4 regions of the Micromonospora sp. LOL_014 genome follow, and region 1 is predicted to be linked to each of the others. Evidence: riboswitches for the same ligand, from Rfam matches in the RefSeq annotation. Region 1 holds a riboswitch; each other region holds the start of a gene.

Region 1 (4,826 bases):
CCTCCCGGGCCGTGGTGGTGAAGCTGTAGGTGGCGTCGACAGTGCTGCCGGCCTGGTCGTAACTCCAGCTGACCCGGGTGCCGGTGACGTGAGCGTGGGCGTACCGACCGTAGCTGTCCATCAGCGCGGTGCGCCGGGCGGCGCTGGTGCCGGCGCCGGTCGGCAGCAGCGCGACGGAGAAGTAGCTGCGGCCGGCGAGGGTGGAGCTGATGGTGGTCCCGTTGACGGACCAGGTCGCTCCGCTGGGGGCGTAGGCGACGTAGTCGTGGCCGCGCATGGAGAAGCCGACCCGGGTGCCGCTGTGGTGCCAGACCGTCGGGGTGCCGGGGAACGATAGCTCGGCGTTGCCGCCGGTGACCTGGGCGTATACGAACGGCAGGCCGTGGCCGACGGTCGCGCGCAGGGTACGGGTGCCGTCGGACCAGTACGGGCTGACCGTCCAGTCGGTCCAGCCGTCGACCTTGACGTCCGGGGCGTTGAGTCCGGCGACGCCGAGGGTGAACTCCCGGGTGTACGGGTAGTGGTATTCGCCGACGCCGGTCGATGTGCCGGAGATCGCCGCCTCGGTGGTGTAGGAGACGCCGAGCCCGCCAGCGGTCGGCTGGAACGACATCGGGTGGGCGTGCAGCGGGTCGGAGTAGGCACAGTTGTACCGCTTGAACAACAGCGACGACCACCAGTCGTTGGTCGGCACCGCGCCAGCCGGGGCGCTGCCCGTGACGTACTGCCGGGGGTTGGCGGAGATGCTGCCGCAGGCGGTCGGGGCGGCCGCGCCCGCCGGACGGGTGGTGGTGTAGCTGCCGGCGCCGACGATGGCGGCGTCGGCGGTGCGCAGTACGCCGAAGATCAGTCCGGTGGCGGCCAGCGCCGTCACGGTGGTGGCTGCCAGGATCCGGCGCGGCGTACGACCTGTTCGCGCGCCACGGATCGACAGGTTCATGGTGCCTCCGGGTTGGGTAGGGCGCGGTCCACGATCGCGAAAATTTTCACGACCATTAATGAGTTATTGCCAGGAGGTCACCAGACATGCGGGCTTCTGTCAATATCCCGACATGAAGTTTCGTGCATCCGGCACGGGGTCGTCGCGGTCTGTTGACAGCCGTACCGCTGCTGCTATATATCTAACTGTGAGAGCGCTCTCTCAGTCGCGCGAGCTGCAATGTGCCCAGCGTGAGCCGGGTGTGACTGCGTGGTGGTAGAGCGCTCTCGCATAGTTGCCGGTGGCCGTCGGTCGTTATGCCGATCGGTCTGCCGATGCTGCGCAAATAACTCCGTATGCTGATTCCGTCGCGAATAGAAAATGGGGGCGGTCGGCCGCCGACGTGGCCGTCCGCCCCCATGCGCGCGACGTCAGTACACCGACAGGTGCACGTGGTTGGTGTGGTCGCTGGACGGGTCGCCACCCGCACCGCTGTACGTCTTCCAGCCGCTGCTGGGCAGCCAGATCCGCTTGTACCAGATCACGTAGAGCACACCGAGCCGGTCGGCGTTGTTGATGTAGTAGTTCGCGAGGTTGTCGCCGTAGCTCTTGTCACCGCCGGTCGCCACTCCACCGAAGCCGTTGGGCTGGGCGGCGAAGTCACACGCCCGGCCCTTGGGGTGCTCGCCGGAGCTGCCGTTGCGGAAGCAGGACACGTAGCGGGTGAAGCCGGCAGCCTTCGCCTGGTTCAGGGCGTGCAGCGTACGGGGCGTGATGCAGCCGGAGGTGGTGGGGTCGTCGACGTTGCACGACTCGGCCGGCCAGGAACCGTTCGCGTTGCGCGGAGCCGGGGTCGCCGACGCGTTGGACGACCCGGATCCCGACGACCCGGATCCCGACGACCCGGATCCCGACGACCCGGATCCCGACGACCCGGAGCCGGAGGAACCGGATCCCGACGACCCGGAGCCGGAGGAACCGCTGGCGGCGGCCGCCCGTTCGGCCTCCTCCGCCGCCTGCTGCCTCGCCTGTTCCTCCGCCTGCTTCTCGGCGGCGACCGCGACGGCCAGTGCCCGCTCCGCCTGGTTCCGGCGCTGGTCCATGATGGTGACCTGCTTCTGCTGCTCCCGGATCTCATGCTCGATCGCGGCCTTGGACCTGGTCACCTGGTCACGGGTACGGTACAGCTCGCGGAGCTGCTTCTCCTCGTTGGCGGTCACCGCGCTCAGCGCCGCCGCCCGGTCGATGAACCCTTCCGGCGAGGTGCTGTTGAGTAGCGCGGAGACCGGGCCGAGCCGGCCGTTGCGGTACGCGCGGTCGACGATGTGCCCGACGTTCCTGTTCCGTTGCTCCAGTTCAGCACCGACCGTGTCGAGCTGCTCGGACAGCTTCTTCTGCCGGTCCTTCGAATGGTTGAGCGCCGCCTTGGCGTCGATCCAGCCCTTCGAGGCCGCATCGAGCTCCTTGCGCAGGCTGTCGGTGCCTCCCTCGTTGTCGACCCGGTCGGGCCGGTTGGCGGGCAGGGCGGCTCCGGCCGGCGAGCCGGTCGGGGTGCCGGTGACGGCCATCAGGGCGGCGGTCAACGCCGCCAATAACGTGAATCGGGTTTTTCTGTGGACTGTGCGCGACACTGTGCATTCCTTCCGTCAGCCGCCGACCGGGTTAGCTGACGGGTTCGGGACGGAAGATCCCTACCGCGTGACGCGGATGCACCCCAGGTACGTGGTTCCCCGGCTCGCCGTACGGCGATTAGGCGACGGCCTCCGCGGGCGCCGGAGGGGCGCCGCCCGAGCGGAGACCGGGGCCGAGACTACCGGCTCCCCGGGTCGTCGTCCCGGTATCGATAGCCATGTTATGTCTGGAAAAATCAGAAATATACGTATATCGTGGCTGTGACCGTCGCGGTAAGGTCACGAAACTTAAGCATCTGCTAATCACCAGTCGGCCGGTCCGCAGGAGTCGGCGGGGGCCAGCGGCTCGATCTGCAGCGTCGCGTGCTCGATACCGAACTCGTCGTGCAGGGCCGTCCGGGCGTCCCGCAGCACCGTGCCGATATCGGCCGACGGGGTCACGGCCAGGTGTGCCGAGGCCACCTCCATGCCCGGGGTGAGCGTCCAGACGTGGAGGTCGTGCACGTCGCAGACGCCCGGCACGATGGCCAGCCGGCGGTGGACCCGGGCGACCTCCACATGCTCCGGCGCCGCCTGCACCAGGATGCGCAGCGCGGCCCGGGCCAGCCGCCAGGTGCGTGGCAGGATGAACACCCCGACACCGACGGCGACCAGCGGGTCGGCGTACCACCAGCCGGTGGTGGCGATCACCGTGGCGGCCACCAGCACCCCCACCGAGCCGAGCAGGTCGCCGAGTACCTCCAGGTAGGCGCCCCGTACGTTGAGGCTCTCCCCGGCCCCCTGGCGCAGCAGGGCGAAGGCGACGATGTTGGCGAGCAGTCCGGCGACCGCCACCATCAGCATCGGGCCGACCGTCACCGGCTCTGGATCGGCGAACCGGCGGGCCGCCTCCACCAGGACGTAGAGCGCGACCCCGGCGAGCAGTACGGCGTTCGCCAGCGCGGCCAGCACCTCGAGGCGGTAGAGGCCGAAGGTTCGCTGCGGCTCCCCGGTCGGTCGCCGAGTCGCGGCTATCGCCGCGAGCGCCATGCCGATGCCGAGCACGTCGGTGAACATGTGCCCGGCGTCGGACAGCAGCGCCAGGGAGCCGGTGGCCAGCGCGGTGACCGCCTCGACGACCATGAAGCCCGCCAGCAGGGCGAAGGCGGCCCAGAGACGCCCGTAGTGTCGCTGGCCGGTGCTCCCGGCGCTGTGATCGTGTCCGACTCCCACGCCTGCCACCCTCCGTTGCCCGGCGTCTCGTCAGTAGACTAATGCTCACATAGCAATATGTGCAGTCGACTCCGGGTCGAGGTCGATGGTGACCAGCCGCTGCGTCGCCCGGGAGAGCGCGACGTAGAGCGTGCGCACCCCGGCCTCGGACTCGGCACGGATCTCCTCGCCGGCCACCAGCACCACCGCGTCGTACTCCATGCCCTTCGCCTGCAGGCTCGACACCACCTGTAGCCGGGAGGTCGTCAGCTCGCCGAGCCAGCCGGCGACCTCGTCCCGCCGGGCCACCGCGGCGATGACGCCGACCGTCCCCTCCACGGCGGCCAGCATCTCGGCGGTCGCGGTACGGACGGCAGCCGGCAGCACCGCCGCAGCTACCCGGTCCCGGCGCGGCGCCACCCCGGTCGATCGGACCGCCGTCGGCAACGGGGCGTCCGGAGCGACCTCGCGGATCACCTCGGCGGCCAGTTCGAAGATCTCCGCCGGGTTGCGGTAGTTCGTGGTCAGCTGGAACTCCCGCTGCGGCCGCCGCCCCAACGCCCGGTCCCGGGCCTGGGCGAGCTCGGCCGGATCTCCGGTCCACGCGGTCTGCGCCGGATCTCCGACCACTGTCCAGGAGGCGAGCCGGCCCCGGCGCCCGATCATCCGCCACTGCATCGGCGACACGTCCTGTGCCTCGTCGACCACCACGTGGGCGTACTCCCGGTAGTCGGCCGGCCGCTCCCGGGCGGCGGCACGGGCCGCCCGGTCCCGGTCGGCGAAGGTCGTCACCTCACGCACCCCGCCGGCCATCTGGAACGGATCCCGGTGCCGGCGGCGGGGCTGGGGTGGCCGGCCGAGCAGTTCGTCCAACTCGTCCAGCAGCGCCACGTCCGCGATCGTCAGCCCGTTGTCCGCCAGGTCACCGAACGAATCGGCCAGCACCGTGATCTCGGCCGGGTCGAGCACTCCCCGCGCGTACCGACGCAGCCGGTCCGGCCGAGCCAGCCAGCCCAGCACGTGTCGCGGCAGCAGCCGGGGCCACCAGGCCCGCAGGAAGTCCCGAAAATCGTCCCGGTCCGACA
Region 2 (4,826 bases), on a different contig from region 1:
TTCAGGCAATCGTGTCAGCTTCGACTCACGAGACGGAATCTCTGACGCGTCTCATCTGTTGTGCAGGTGTCGGCGCCATACGGCGGGCCTGCCACATCAGGTTCGCCGGATCGGAGGCGGACGTGACGGGGGAGAGGCTGATGGAGATGCGCATCGCAGGTGACAGGGCACGACGTGGGGTTAACGAGGGGACCGTGAGCAACGTGGAGAAGACGATGGCTTTGCGGACCGACGAGGTCGCCGAGGAGCGGGACCTCGTTGGCGTCTACCTGCATGAGATCTCCCGCACGCCGCTGCTCGACGCGGCCCGGGAAGTCGACCTCTCCAAGGCGATCGAGGCCGGTCTGTACGCGGAGCACCTGCTGGAGCAGGGCGTGCCGCGGGCCGGGGTGAGCCGCGAGGAGCTGGAGCGGCTGGTCGTCGAGGGTGAACGGGCCAAGGACCTGTTCATCCGGGCCAACCTGCGTCTGGTGGTGTCGATCGCCCGCCGCTACGTCCGGTCCGGGATGCCGATGCTGGACCTGATCCAGGAGGGCAACACCGGTCTGGTCCGCGCGGTGGAGAAGTTCGACTACGAGCGTGGTTTCAAGTTCTCCACCTACGCGACCTGGTGGATTCGGCAGGCCATCAGCCGGGCGATCGCCCAGCAGGAGCGGACCGTACGGCTTCCGGTGCACCTGGTCGAGGACGTCAACCGGATGCGCAACGTGGCCCGCCAGTTGACCCGGGAGCTCGGTTCGGACCCGGAGCCGGAGCAGATCGCCGCCTCGCTCGGCGTGCCGGTCGAGCGGGTGCACGAGCTGGTGCGGTGGTCGCAGGACACGGTGTCGCTGGACACCCCGGTCGGCGACGACGGCGACACCAACCTGGGCGACCTGGTGGCCGACAGCGACGCACCGTCGCCGGAGGACATCGTGCTCACCGGTTTGGAGCGGCAGCGGATCGAGGGCCTGCTCAACCACCTGGACGACCGGTCCGCCGGCATCATGCGGGCCCGGTACGGCTTGGAGGACGGGCGGGAGCACTCGCTGACCGAGGTCGCTTCGCGCTTCTCACTGTCCCGGGAGCGCATCCGTCAGCTGGAGATCCAGGCGCTGGGCCGGCTGCGGGAGCTGGCCCGGGCGGAAGGGCTGCAGGCGGCCTGACGAATCGGCTGCAGGCGACCTGATCCGCCGATGAACTGACAACCCACCGACGAACTGCCGACGGCCCGGCATCCGCCTTGCGGATGCCGGGCCGTCGGCAGTGTCGCGCGAGCGACCGGGTCAGCGGACCCGGCCGTAGCCGTACGGCGGCATCATGTCCACGCTGGCCAGCTCGACGGTACGGCCGAAGGTGGGTGCGTGGATCACCTGGCCGCCGCCCACGTACAGGCCGACGTGGGCGAGACCGTTGTAGAACACCAGGTCACCGGGCTGCAGTGCGCCACGGTCGATCTTCGCGACCACGTCCCACTGCATCGCCGCGTTGTGCGGCAGGCTCTTGCCGGCGGTACGCCACGCGGCAAGCGTCAGGCCCGAGCAGTCGTAACCGTTCGGGCCGCTGGCAGCCCAGACGTACGGCTTGCCGATGGCTCCGTACGCGAACTCGACGACCGAGCCGGCGGCACCGGACACCGACGGGACGGTTCCGGTGTACGACGAGCCGGTCTCGCTCGCGGCACCGTAGGCCCGTTCCCGCTTGTCCATCAGCTCGTCGATGTCCGCTTCGATGCTCTTCTTGCGGTCGGCGAGCTCCTTGACCTGGGCGTCCTGCTTCTTCAGTGCCGCCTGCAGCTTCTCCTGCTCGGCCAGGTAGGTCAGTTGGGTGCTGGTGAACTCGCTGAGCCGCTGCTGCCGGTCCCGGGCCAGGTGGTCCAGGGTGCCGAGCCGGTGGATAAAGCTGCCGGAGGTGCCGTCGAGCAGGGCGCTCGCGGTGCTCAACCCGCCGGTCTTGTACGCGTTGACCGCGATCTGACCGACCTCGGTCTGCGCTGCCGCGAGTTCGGCCTGCAGCGGGCCGAGCTTGGCGTCGATCTCCTCGGCCGCCGCCCGGGTGGCCTTGGCCTCCTCCCTGAGCCGGTTGTACGACTCGACGACCTTGGCCAGCTCTTCGGATTCCTCGTCGATCTGCTGCGTGAGTTCGCTGACCGTCGGCTGGGCGGTCGCGGCGGTCGCCGGTACCACCAGGCCGAGGCTTACGCCGGCCAGCATCAGGGTGCGCAGCAGAATCCGCGCTGTTGACAAGAACGCAGAACCCTTCTTCCTCGCCGCCTACCGGGTTAGCTGACGGATTCGGGCGGGAAGTTCGCCCTACCGCGGTGAACCGCGGATTCACCCCAGTTGCCGATGGGTCCCCGGATCGCAACCGTGAGATCACTGTTTGTAACGTCAGATAATCTCAGGACGGCGATTCGGCGGCACTGGACCGGCGTCACCGCTTCCCGGCGACTGGTGACCGGACCAGCTGGTCCAACTTAGCCGCAAGGTTGCGACGCGGAAAGTGCTGCGATCGTGATCCGTGGCATGGAACTGGCCGGAGCCCGTTGACAGTTACTGGATGTGACGGTTGGCTGCTCTGGGCAACATTCCTGTTGTCTTCGCGTGACCGGTTGACTCCGGCGCGTCGTCATTGGACAGCGTCTGATCAATTGCGAATAATGCGTCATTAGTCGGTCTGTGCGGTTGTCGTCAGTAAGCTATCCGGATGAATAGCCGCAAAAGGTCTGATTCGCCATCCAGGACGCGGCCTGCCGTACGTCATTCTGCTAGGTGGCAGAATGACCACCTTCCATCGAGTAGCTAGCTGTTTGCACAATGGACCCGCAAGGTCAGCGCCGCACGAGCCCTTCGGAGGCAGCTATGCGTGCTACTCGCCAGACCCCACCCCGACGCGGTTCCCCGGTGCCCGCCCAGTCCGGCTCCAGTGTCGGACGGACCTTCTACCGGCAGCCCGGCATCTGCGTGACCGGTGAATGGTTCGTCGTGGCCGGCCGGCGTTTCGCCGTCCGCGACCTCACCGAACTCCGGACCGCGCGAGGCGCCCGCGACCGGCTCACCGGCCGGGTGATCGCGGTGACCGCCCTGACCCTGGCGGCGGTCGCGGTGACCGTCGGCTACACCCGCGGGTTGGACGAGGTCAGCGCGGGTGTCTACCTCGCCATGCTGGCGGCTGCGTTCGTGCCGGTGGCGGTCGCCTGGCTCGGCGACCGGTTGCGGCCGCGGGCGTACGAACTATGGGGCCGTCACCAGGGACTGCTGTTGCTGCTGTTCAGCACCGACGACGAACGCCAGTACGGCCAGGTGAGCCGGGCGTTGATGCGGGCTCGGGAGATCTCCCGGCTGGCCGGTCTGTCCGAGCCGGTCACCATCGAGCCGTGGGTGCCCGACCAGCGGTGAGCGGGCCCGGCCGCCGTCGCGGTCGTCGGCGGGCTGGTCGACGTCGATCAGCCCGCGTCCGGCCCGTCCAGCCGCCGGGCGAGGTCGTGCAGCATCGCCACCGAGTCGGCTGGCGACAGGGATTCCGCCCGTAGTCGGTCGAAGACATGCTGGTACGGCCGGACCTCGTCGGCCCGGTCGATGACCTCCTCGACCAGAGCGCTCTCCACGTACACCACGTCAGCGTCGGCCTGGTCGGCGAAGTGCAGGATGACGAACGGCCCGAGCACCGTGTTGCTTCCGGCGGCGAACGGCAGCACCCGGACCGTGACATGAGGCGCCGCTGACATCTTCGCCACATGCTGGAGCTGCTCGCGCAGCACCCGCGGGCCGCCGGTCATCCGGCGCAGCGCAGCCTCGTCGATGATCACCTCGATCTGCGGCGGATCGGCGCCGAAGAGCACCTCGTGCTGGCGGGCCAGCCGGATCTGCACCCGCCCTTCGATCTCGGCCGCCGGTACATGGTGCGGGCCGTCGGCCGGGATCACCGCGCGGGCGTACTCCTCGGTCTGCAGCAGGCCGGGGAAGCTGATTGGCTGAAAGTACCGCAGTGCCGACGCTTCCGCCTCCAGCCCGATGTAGGCCGCGTAGGCGGCCGGCACCCGATCCTTGTAGCCGCTCCACCAGGCGCGCCGTCGTGCCGCCCGGGCCAGCTCGACGAGCTCCTGCACCTGCTGCTGGTCGCGTACGCCGTACAGGTCCAGCAAAGCCTTGACGTCGTTGGTCGAGATGCTGACCGAACCCGACTCGATCCGGATCAGCTTCGACAGCGACCAGTCCATTTGAGCGGCGACGTAGTCCTGGGTCAGCGCGGCGGCATCGCGTGCCCGGCGTAGCGCCGCACGCAGCCGGCGACGCCCGATGGTCGGGCCCTGGTGTCGGGCAGGCATGGGAACGCTCCGGGGGGGTGCCTTGCAGAGTGCCACCTGGCTGGTTGCCACCCTGTTGCACGCTACACCGCCGCCGTCAGGTCTGCTAAGGACGGCCGGCCCTCCGCATGGTCCGAACGGCGGTTTCACCGGGTTTTCGCGGTGTCGCCCAGTCGCGTCGGCAAGATCGGGGACTGATACAGTCCGCCCGATTGCCTGCGTGCTCTGATGGCAAATTTACCGATTTATCCTTATTAAGGAGTCTAGGTGACTGTGATCAGCACTGCCGGTCCGGCGTGGCGTAAGAGCCGCCGCTGCGAGGCGACGACCTGCGTCGAGGTAGCCGAGATCGGCTCGGCGGTCGGGGTGCGCAACTCCACCGACCCCGGAGTGCACCTGGAATTCTCGGCAGCAGCCTGGTCGGCATTCGTCGCCGGGCTGTCCGGTGCGCCGACCAGCTCCGGCGGCCACACGATGGGTTGATCCGACGCCGCACGAGGCTCGGCTCCCCGGCCGCCGACAACGTCGGCCGTACGCCCCG
Region 3 (4,826 bases), on a different contig from region 1:
AGTAGAGCAGGGCGGCGGCGGTGCTGGCGGTACGCCGCAGCTCGGCGGCGACCACCTCGTCGCGCTGCCGCCCGTCGACCAGCAACGCGACGGCACCCATCCCGGCCAGGCCGACCACGTTGATCGCCATCACCAGCAGCGTGATCCGGATCCGCAGGTTACGCAGCCGGTCGGCGGTCTGCAGCGGCTTGCCACCCCGCCGATCGCGGCGGTTCACGACGGCACCCCGCCAATTCGGCCGGCGGTCACGACGGCGCCCCGCCAACCCGGTAGCCGACCCCGCGTACGGTGTGAATCAACTGCGGCTCGCCGAGCTTGCGGCGCAGCTGGGCGACCACCGCGTCCACCACGTTCGAGCTGGGGTCGGCGAGCTCGTCCCAACAGTGTTCGAACAGGTCGCTGCGGCTGGCCACCGCCGGGCGCCGGACCAGCAGCATTTCAAGTACGGCGAACTCCTTGCGGGTGAGCGTCAGCAGGACGCCGGCGCGGCGCACCTCCCGGCGGGCGGCGTCGACCTCCAGATCCGCCACCCGCAGCAGCGGTGGGGTGGTGGCGCCACGGCGTCGGCAGAGCGCCCGGACCCGCAGCACCAGTTCGGCGGTGACGAAGGGCTTCACCACGTAGTCGTCGACGCCGGCCTGAAACCCGGCGATCCGGTCCCCGGCGCTGTCCAGCGCGGTGAGCACCAGGGCCGGTGTGGTGAGCCCGGCCCGCCGTCGGTGGCCGAGCTGGTGCAGTGAGTCGCCTTCCGGAAGGATCCGGTCGAGCACCAGGCAGTCGTAGTCGTTGATGCTCATGCTCAGGTCGGCCTGGCTCCAGTCGGCCGCCTGGTCGACGGCGGATCCGCCGGAGCGCAGCGCGGTGACGACGGCACTGCGTACCTCGGGGTCGTCCTCGACCACCAGCACCCGCATGCGGGCGAGGCTAGCAAGCCGCCGTCACCAGCGCGTCTTCGACGAGGGTCAACCCGAGGACGCGCACCGGTCGCCGTTGAGCAGGAAGTCCGTCGGCGGCGGGTTGCTCGCCGAGTGCCTGACCACGAAACCGAGCTGTACGCTGCCGCCGGCCGGGATCCGGCTGTTCCACGGCGTGTTGGTGACGGTGATGTCCGGCGGGACCAGGTCGACCGGTAAGGGCCCGGCCCGACCGTCGCCGCAGATCGGGCGCGGCAACCCAGCCACTGCCCAGGCCCCAATACACAACGAAGCCTGCCGATGCATCGACAGGCCGGGCAGCGCTGTCGGACAGATCGGCGTCGCGGTCCTGACTTGTTGGCGATTCCCCGCCGTAACAATCGAGGACTAGCGTGGGGACGGGGAGGGCAACCCCCGTCCCCACCATCAGTTGCTGAACACGCACGAGCGGTCTGGCGTCCGGGTCGTGCGTGACGCGCGGGAGCCGGGCCACGCGAGTGGCTCTGGTTCCACCTCCTCTCGACAGGTGGTGCGCGGGCTGGCGGCGGAGTCCGGGCTTGGCCCGCCGCCAGCCTCGGGAGCTGTGCGGTTGACACGGTGATGTCGCCATCGCCGCGCCACGCGTCGACTACTTCAACGTGGGCACATCCATCGATGGAAGCGCTCCCATGCAGGGACTGTAGCCTGAGTCACGAGTTTGCGAAAGTCCGGCGGCTGATCAGCTCACGAAATGAAGGTGTGATGAGGCGTTCACGCCCATGTTCACCGGCCGAACTGCTGAACCGCCGTGGTTGCCCCGGCGACGATCAGCAGCGCATCCGGCGGGATCAACGTCTCAGGTCCCGCGTACCTCAGCTGCCGGTCCCGCTCCTTGATCCCGACCACCGTGATGCCGTACCGCTGACGTAGCCGGCACTCGGCCAACGTCCGGCCGGCGGCGTCCGGCGGGGCGCAGACCTTGGCGATGGCGAACCCGTCGTCGAACTCGATGAAGTCGAGCATCCGACTGGCCAGCAGGCGGGCTACCCGGTCACCCATCGCCGCCTCCGGAAGGATCACATGGTGCGCGCCGACCGAGGCGAGGATCCGGCCGTGCTTGGCGGTGACCGCCTTCGCCCAGACCTCCGGGACATCCAGCTCGGTCAGCGCCACCACGGTGAGGATGCTGGCCTCGACGTCCGAGCCGATGCCGACCACCGCGCGGGAGTAGTCGGCGACGCCACACTGGCGCAACGCCTGGTCATCGGTTGAATCCGCCTCGACCACCCTCGGCAGCCGCTCGGACCAGCGATGCACCCGTTTGGGATGCTCGTCGATGCCCAGCACGTCGTGGCCGAGGCGGAGCAGAGACTGGGCGACCTGACCACCGAACCGGCCGAGGCCGATCACCACCACGCTGTCGGCGTCCGGCGGCCCGACCGGGGAATCGTCATCTCTCACCGAAGATCCGTCCGACGCTACGACTTTCCCGCTTTTCCTCATACGCACTGTAGTCAGCCGCTAACCTCGGCGCAGCGATACCGACCCCTGACGACTTGTCGTACGCCGTCGAACGCAGAAAGTGGACATCACCGAAAGTCGTTGGCTGGTAACGGATTTTTCCAGCTCAGTCAGGATTGTCGAGGTGTTGATGCCGGTGACCAATCCGGTAAGCTTGCCGGCGGTCTTCGCCAGGCGGCGCCCACCGGTGCCGGCGGTGACCGCCGCCCAATCGCCCTCCGGGGTGAGCCGGGGAACCACGTTTCCACCGGGGTGAATCCGCGCCAGCGGTAGGGATCGTTCCGTCCCGAACCCGTCAGCTAACTCGGTCGGCGGCCAAGGAAAGGAACAGGATGACCGCACCCCTCCGCCGGCGGATTCCGACGGCCGCGGCCCTCGCCGCCGTCGCCGCCCTGCTCGCTGGGTTCGTCGTAGTGTCGCCAGCCGCCGCTCAGGATCCGGATGACGAAGGCGCCCCGCCACTGCTCAGCGAAGTGCTCGAATCGACCGGCCGGGGCTTCGTCGAAGCCAAGGCGGCGGTCGACGAGTCCCGCAAACGCCAGTTGAAGCTCAACCTCGAGTTGGAAAAGGTCGAGGAACGGATTTCCGCGCTGACCCCACAGATCGGCCAGGTCGCCTCCAACTCGTACCGTCTCGGCCGGATCACCCCGGTGATGGTCCTGCTCAACAGCGCGGACCCGGACGAGTTGCTGGAACGCGCCGAAGGCCTGGACATGATCGCCATGCACGACAACAAGCGGATTCGGGAGCTCAACGAGGCACGCGAACAGGCAGCTCGGGCAGTCGCCGCGATCGACGCCGAAGTGGCCCGCGAGGAACAGCAACTCGAGGCAATGGCCCGGCAGAAGGAAGAGGCCGAAAAGGCCCTGCAACTGGTCGGCGCGGTCGCCACCAACGGGTTCGTCTCGGCCACCTCGCCGGTCGCCGCCCAGGCGCCGCGTAACTCGGACGGTTCCTGGCCGTCCCAGTCGTGCAGTCTGGACGACCCCACCACGAGCGGCTGCATCACTCCGCGCACCATGCACGCGCTGAACGAAGCGAAAAAGGCCGGCTTCACCCGCTTCGTCTCCTGCTTCCGCCCCGGTGGGCCGTTCGAGCACCCCAAGGGGCGGGCCTGCGACTTCTCCGCCCAGCAGCAGGGGTTCGGCGGCGACGCCTTCGGCGACGACCGGCTGTACGGCAACAACCTGACCGCCTTCCTGGTCCGCAACGCCGACAAGCTCGGCATCCTCTACGTCATCTGGTACCGCCAGTTCTGGTCACCGACCACCGGTTGGAGTTCGTACAGCGGCGCCAACGGCGATCCCAACAGCGACCACACCAACCACGTACATCTGTCCCTGCTGTGACCTGACCTCCTCTCCTCGTGCGGTGCCGGGTCGGCCCGGCACCGCACGAGGAGGTGGTCAGTCGGTACGCGCCGACCGGCGTACCGGTGACCGGCCGGTCGGCTGCTGCGGCGGCGGACCGACCGGATTGGCCGGCGGGATCGCCCGGGTGACCGGCTTGTCCGCAGCCACCGTGATCGGCTCGCCGTGATGGGTAAGGTCAACGGTGGCGTTCGGGTCGACGTCACGCAGCGAATAGGTCACCTCGTCATGCTGGACCGCCACCCGCAGCCGCAGGCCCCGCCACATCATGGCGAACTCCAGCCGGTTGATCCGCTGCGGCAGCCGGGGAGCGAAGGTCAGCTCCCCGCCGTGGTCACGCATCCCCCCGAAGCCGGCGACCAGCGCGAGCCACGCCCCGGCCAGGGCGGCCACGTGGATGCCGTCGCGGGTGTTGCGGTTGATGTCGTGCAGGTCCATTAACGCGGCCTCACCCATGTAGTCGTGGGCGAGCTCCAGATGGCCGGTCTCCGCGGCTATCACCGACTGAGTGCACGCCGACAACGACGAGTCCCGCACCGTACGCCGCTCGTAGTAGGCGAAGTTGCGGGCCTTCTCCTGCTCGGTGAACGCGTCGCCCCGCCAGTGCATCGCCAGCGCCAGGTCGGCCTGCTTGACTACCTGCTTGCGGTACAGATCGAAGTACGGGTAGTGCAGCAGCAGCGGATAGTGGTCCTGCGGGGTGCCGGCGAAGTCCCACTCCTGGTGCCGGGTGAACCCGGCCGACTGCGGATGCACGCCCAGCTCGTCGTCGTACGGGACGTGCATCGACAGCGCCGCGTCCCGCCAGGCCGCGGTCTCCTCGTCGTCGACGCCGAGCACCCAGGCCCGGTCGGCGTAGCGCAGCGCGCAGTCGGCGGCGGTCAGCAGGTTCCGCTGCGCCATCAGGTTGGTGTAGATGTTGTCGTCGACCACGGCGGTGTACTCGTCCGGCCCGGTCACCCCGTCGATGTGGAACCGGCCGTGCCGGTCGTGGTGGCCCAGCGAACGCCACAACCGGGCGGTCTCCACCAGCAGTTCGAGG
Region 4 (4,826 bases), on a different contig from region 1:
GCACCGCAGGCGGCCGGCGCCGCGCGTCCGAAAGCCGTGCAGCACCGACGTCCGGCACGTCGAGTGCGTTCAGCAGGCAGGCCAACGCGGCGGTACGCGGTCCGACCGGTCCGGCGCCGCGCTCGGCGGCGGCCAACCGTCGCCGGGTCTCCGTCTCAGCGGGCGGTTCGACGCCGTCCGGCGGAGCGAACCTGGTCCGGGGCAGGACCCAGAGCACCCGGTCCCGTTCCCGGCGGAGCACCCCCGAGGCGACCAGCCCGTCGAGTACCTCCTCGACCACACCGTGGGACAGCTCGACCACCCAGTCGCGGGTTGCGCGGCCAGGCTCGGCCTGGATCCTGATCCGTACCTGGTCGAGGAACTCCCGGCCGTGGCCTCGACCCGGGGCTTCGCCGGGCGCGTACCTGCCGGCGGGATCGTCGCCGGCCAGCACCCGGCCGTCTGCGTCAATCGAGATCTGCCCGCCGACGGCGAGGTCGCACAACACCGCCCCGGCGACGGCATAGTCGAGCTCCGGGGATGCGACGGACGCGGCCCCGGAACCGTCATAGCTGAGCAGGACGAGCTCCTCCGCGAGGCTGAGCGACTCCATGTCATCACGCTAACCGCCCAGACCGGTGACTGCAGGAGAAGCGGTAGCTGCGGGGGAAGCGGAGGCGGCAGGCGGTCTTGAACGAACACCGCGCTTTCCAATAAGGTGATGCACCGACCGCTGCGGATGTCGGCCTCCGTACCCCCGCCCGTGAGGCCCCAGCGATCGAACCATTGAAGGAGTCGCTGCCAATGGCACGTGCGCTCGCGAATTCGCACATCCATCGTCACAGTGGGTCCCGGTATCGACGCGGAGAGCATTGGTGTGTACGGGTTCCTCAACGTATCGCAATTGCGCTGTTGCTTGCCGCAACTGCGCTGGTCTTCCCGGCTGGACCGGCCCACGCCGAGCCGACGCTGGCTGAGATCGAAGCCGAGTTGGACGCCCAGTGGCTGAAACTGGAACCGGTCATCGAGCAGTACAACAAGGTGCACAGCGAGCTCAAGGCCAACGAGAAGAAAGCGGCCGCGCTCGACGAGAAGATCCGCCCCCTGTCCCTGCAGGCCAACTTGGCGGCGGACGAGATCGGCGAGGTTGCCAACCGCTACTACCGGACCGGGCCGTCGAGCGAACTGAACGCCCTGCTCCGGACCGGATCGCCGACCAGCCTGGCGGATCAGCTCGTGGTGCTGGACCGAATCTCCAAGCGTCGGCAGGAAAAGATCACCGCTGTTTTGGAGACCCGGGACCGCTATCTCGCCGAACGGCAGACGCTGGACGAGTTGATCACGAAGCAGCAGGCACAGGACAAGACGCTCGCCGAGCAGCGCAAAACCATCAACGCCGAGATCAAACGCCTGGAACGGGCGCGCAACGCCGCGTACCAGTCCACCGGCTACACCGGCGGATCCGGTGCCTCCGGCCCGTGCCCGGCGGTGTCGGTCGGCGGAGCCGCCGGAACCGCGGTCCGCACCGCCTGCGCACAGCTCGGTAAGCCGTACGTCTGGGGTGCCACCGGGCCGAACGCCTTCGACTGTTCCGGCCTGACCCAGTACGCCTGGGCAAGTGCCGGTGTCAGCCTCACGCATTACACCGGAACTCAGTGGAATCAGGGCAGTTCGGTCAGCCGTGCCAACGCCAAACCCGGGGATCTCGTATTCTTCTTCAGTGATCTGCATCACGTGGGGATCTACATCGGTAATGGCCTGATGGTGCACGCTCCCCGCGCGGGTCAACCCGTGCAGATGGAGAACATCGACAACATGCCGCTCGCCGGATTCAAGCGGGTCGGCTGATCGTGGCAGGTCAGCCAGCCTGCTGAGGCAATCTGAGTGGCGCGCGTTGGCTGGCCGAACGTACGGGCGGACCGGTATGAACGGGCCGGTCCGCCCGGGAAAATTCGAACGCTTGAGCGATGGCAGCCTATGTACGATACGCAATCGTCTGTGTACTCAATGAGATAGTCCATGTTCTCGCTTGCGTAGCGAGAACGCCGCTCTCTACTCTTGGGGATCGTCGAGTCGGGAGGACGTCAACCAACCGGGTTGACCTCGGCCTGACACCGCCTAATCGCCGTCTGACGGCGAGCCGGGGACCCACGGCACTTCCGGGGTGAATCCGCAGGCCACCTGCGGTAGGGCGTCTCCTTTCCGCCCGAACCCGGCAGCTAACCCGGTAGGCGGTCTGGGGAGAAGGAGTCCGGTGGCTACGAGCGCCCCTCGGCGATACCTCCGGTGGTCCAGCCGCGACCATCGGCGAAAATCGCCGCACGACCCTAGCCGAGTACTCTCCGCGTTGGTCGCCGCCACCACCGGCGTCGGTCTGCTGCTGGTAGCAGCGCCGGCGCAGGCGCAGCCCACCGTCGCCGAGATCGAGTCGCAGATCGACGAGGTCTGGGCCGAGCTCGAACCAACGATCGAACGGCACAATGCCGTACGGCAGGACCTTGCCGCCAAGAAGAAGAAGGCGGACGAACTACAGAAGAAGATCAAGCCACTGCAGATCCAGATCGACCTGGCGATGGACCGGGTCAGCGAGTTCGCCGCCCGGTCGTACAAGGGTGGTAGTCCGTCGGTCTTCAACGCGATCCTGACCAATGGCAAGCCGACCCACCTCGCCGACCAGCTCGAGCTGCTGGACCAGTTCGCCCGGCGGCAGGCCCGCGACGTGCAGGCCGTCGTCGACCTCAGGAACGAGTACGCCGCGAAGAAGGCCCCGCTCGACGATTTGATCGTCGAGCTGACCAGCACCGAGGCTCAGCTGGCGGCGAAGGCCAAGGAGATCGACGCCGAGGTTGACCGGTTGCAGGACCTGCGCCTGGAGGCGTACGGCTCGACCAACACCCTCGGCTCGCTGCGTCCCGCGCCCTGCCCGGCGACTTACCCCGGCGGTGCGGCCGGCAAGGCGGTCACCTTCGCCTGTGCGCAGATCGGCAAGCCGTACGTCTGGGGTTCAGCGGGACCGGGCAGCTACGACTGTTCGGGTCTCACCCTGGCCGCTTGGGCGCAGGCCGGCGTCGCGCTGCCGCACAACGCCGCCCGGCAGCGCCAGGTGACCGCCAACGTCAGCCGGGACGAGTTGCGCCCCGGCGACCTCATCTTCTACTACAGCGGGCTCTCCCACGTCGGCATGTACGTGGGTAACGGCTGGATCGTGCACGCCCCCCAGGCGGGCGAACCTGTGCAGATGCGCAAGATCGGTTCGAGTGTGCACAGTTACGGCAGGCCCGGCTAGACCTCACTCCTCCCCATGGCCTGGCGCGTGCCGCTGATCCCCCCCGTCAAGCGGCAGCACCGGCCACCGGAAAGGCGCCCTCCCATGTCTCCCCCCGGCTTGGGAGGGCGCCTTTCGCCTCCCCACCGCGGGCGCGCCGGCGCTGCGACAGCCCAGCCGGTTTAGCTGGTCGGCCAGGTGCGCCACCGCTGCCAGGACCGGCTCGGAGTGGGTCCACGCTGTCCCTGGTACCGGGATCCGTAGACCGCCGACCCGTACGGATGCTCGGACGTCGACGAGAGCCGGAAGATGCACAGCTGGCCGATTCTCATCCCGGGCCAGAGCTTGATCGGCAGGTTGGCCACGTTGGACAACTCCAACGTCACGTGGCCGGAGAAGCCGGGGTCGATGAAGCCGGCGGTGGAGTGGGTCAGCAGGCCCAGCCGACCCAGGCTCGACTTGCCCTCCAGCCGGGCGGCCAGGCCGTCGCCGAGCGAGACGACCTCGAGCGTGGAGGCGAGGACGAACTCACCGGGGTGCAGTACGAACGGGTCGCCGCTGGGCACCTCGACCTGGGACGTCAGATCGTCCTGCCGAGTCGCCGGGTCGATGTGGGTGTACAGGTGGTTGTTGAAGACCCGGAAATACCGGTCGAGCCGGACATCGATGCTCGACGGCTGGACGAGCGAAGGTTCGAACGGCTCGAGGGAGAGTCCGCCGGTCTTGGTCTCCGCGACGATGTCCCGGTCGGAGAGAAGCATCGTCACACGATAGCGACCGTCCGGCCGGTGCGACCGCGCGGCCGGCTGTCCGGCCGGTACGTACCCGGATTGGCCTGGACGGGCGATCCCCCTATCTCCTCGTACACATGTTCGATAGAATCATCGCATGGCAACCTGGTCCGAGTTCGCAGCCGACGAGCCCCGCCTGGCCACGGCGATCCGACTCCTCATGCAGCAGTACGGTCCCGGCCTCGGCTACCTCGCCACCGTCCGAGCCGACGGTGGTCCCCGGGTGCACCCGGTCTCCCCGGTGATCACCGACAACGGGCTGTTCTGCTTCATCATCGACTCGCCGAAGCGGCGTGACCTGGAGCGGGATGGCCGGTACGCGCTGCACTCGTTCCCGCCGGAGGAGAGTGACGACGAGGCGTACCTGGCAGGTCGGGCGCATCCGGTCACCGATCGGGCCAAGGTGGGTCGGCTCGCCAGCGATCTCGGGGCCGTGCCGCACGTCGACTGGCGACTGTTCGAGTTCTCCGTCGACGTGGCGATGGTGGCGCAACGCGGTGGCAGCACCGGCCACTACGCGGCGGCGGCGCCACGGCAACCAGCCGTCCAGGTCTGGCTCGACCCGACCAGCGGCAGCGTCTCCCACCCGGTGCCGACCCCGGTCGCCTGCTGACCCGCCGCGTGGCACCGGCCGACGCGTCGACGCCCTACCCGTTGACGCCCGGTCGACGGGTGTCGAGCCGTACCCCATGCTGTGCTCGGTTGGCGGCCGGGCCTGTTGCGCAGTGACCGGGCTGACCGGGTAGAGTGGGTCCGCTCGCGGGTGTAGTTCAATGGCAGAACATCAGCTT

The links. Region 1 has a riboswitch for cyclic di-AMP ahead of ACFHW1_RS07735 (coiled-coil domain-containing protein). Riboswitches for the same ligand answer to the same signal wherever they lie in the genome.
Region 2: it holds a riboswitch for cyclic di-AMP, as region 1 does, so the genes downstream of both, ACFHW1_RS14870 (NlpC/P60 family protein) here and ACFHW1_RS07735 (coiled-coil domain-containing protein) in region 1, are expected to answer to the same signal.
Region 3: it holds a riboswitch for cyclic di-AMP, as region 1 does, so the genes downstream of both, ACFHW1_RS00375 (coiled-coil domain-containing protein) here and ACFHW1_RS07735 (coiled-coil domain-containing protein) in region 1, are expected to answer to the same signal.
Region 4: it holds a riboswitch for cyclic di-AMP, as region 1 does, so the genes downstream of both, ACFHW1_RS04415 (NlpC/P60 family protein) here and ACFHW1_RS07735 (coiled-coil domain-containing protein) in region 1, are expected to answer to the same signal.

Annotation. Positions count from the first base shown of each region.
Region 1 covers NZ_JBHMIP010000006.1:159,263-164,088, forward strand. The annotation lists gene ACFHW1_RS07730 (glycosyl hydrolase) at 1-940, opposite strand, end outside; gene ACFHW1_RS07735 (coiled-coil domain-containing protein) at 1,351-2,550, opposite strand; cyclic di-AMP (ydaO/yuaA leader) riboswitch at 2,555-2,685, opposite strand; gene ACFHW1_RS07740 (cation diffusion facilitator family transporter) at 2,854-3,762, opposite strand; gene ACFHW1_RS07745 (HelD family protein) at 3,808-4,826, opposite strand, start outside.
Region 2 covers NZ_JBHMIP010000015.1:14,316-19,141, forward strand. The annotation lists gene ACFHW1_RS14865 (sigma-70 family RNA polymerase sigma factor) at 153-1,145, shown strand; gene ACFHW1_RS14870 (NlpC/P60 family protein) at 1,266-2,225, opposite strand; cyclic di-AMP (ydaO/yuaA leader) riboswitch at 2,236-2,367, opposite strand; gene ACFHW1_RS14875 (DUF6232 family protein) at 2,841-3,377, shown strand; gene ACFHW1_RS14880 (helix-turn-helix domain-containing protein) at 3,425-4,306, opposite strand; gene ACFHW1_RS14885 (DUF397 domain-containing protein) at 4,553-4,768, shown strand.
Region 3 covers NZ_JBHMIP010000001.1:82,620-87,445, reverse strand. The annotation lists gene ACFHW1_RS00395 (sensor histidine kinase) at 1-217, opposite strand, end outside; gene ACFHW1_RS00390 (winged helix-turn-helix domain-containing protein) at 246-914, opposite strand; gene ACFHW1_RS00385 (cellulose binding domain-containing protein) at 963-1,172, opposite strand; gene ACFHW1_RS00380 (potassium channel family protein) at 1,677-2,354, opposite strand; cyclic di-AMP (ydaO/yuaA leader) riboswitch at 2,609-2,744, shown strand; gene ACFHW1_RS00375 (coiled-coil domain-containing protein) at 2,747-3,763, shown strand; gene ACFHW1_RS00370 (glycoside hydrolase family 65 protein) at 3,821-4,826, opposite strand, start outside.
Region 4 covers NZ_JBHMIP010000003.1:217,302-222,127, forward strand. The annotation lists gene ACFHW1_RS04405 (GOLPH3/VPS74 family protein) at 1-592, opposite strand, end outside; gene ACFHW1_RS04410 (NlpC/P60 family protein) at 784-1,827, shown strand; cyclic di-AMP (ydaO/yuaA leader) riboswitch at 2,085-2,228, shown strand; gene ACFHW1_RS04415 (NlpC/P60 family protein) at 2,327-3,265, shown strand; gene dcd (dCTP deaminase) at 3,427-4,005, opposite strand; gene ACFHW1_RS04425 (pyridoxamine 5'-phosphate oxidase family protein) at 4,133-4,648, shown strand; tRNA gene ACFHW1_RS04430 (tRNA-Gly) at 4,795-4,826, shown strand, end outside.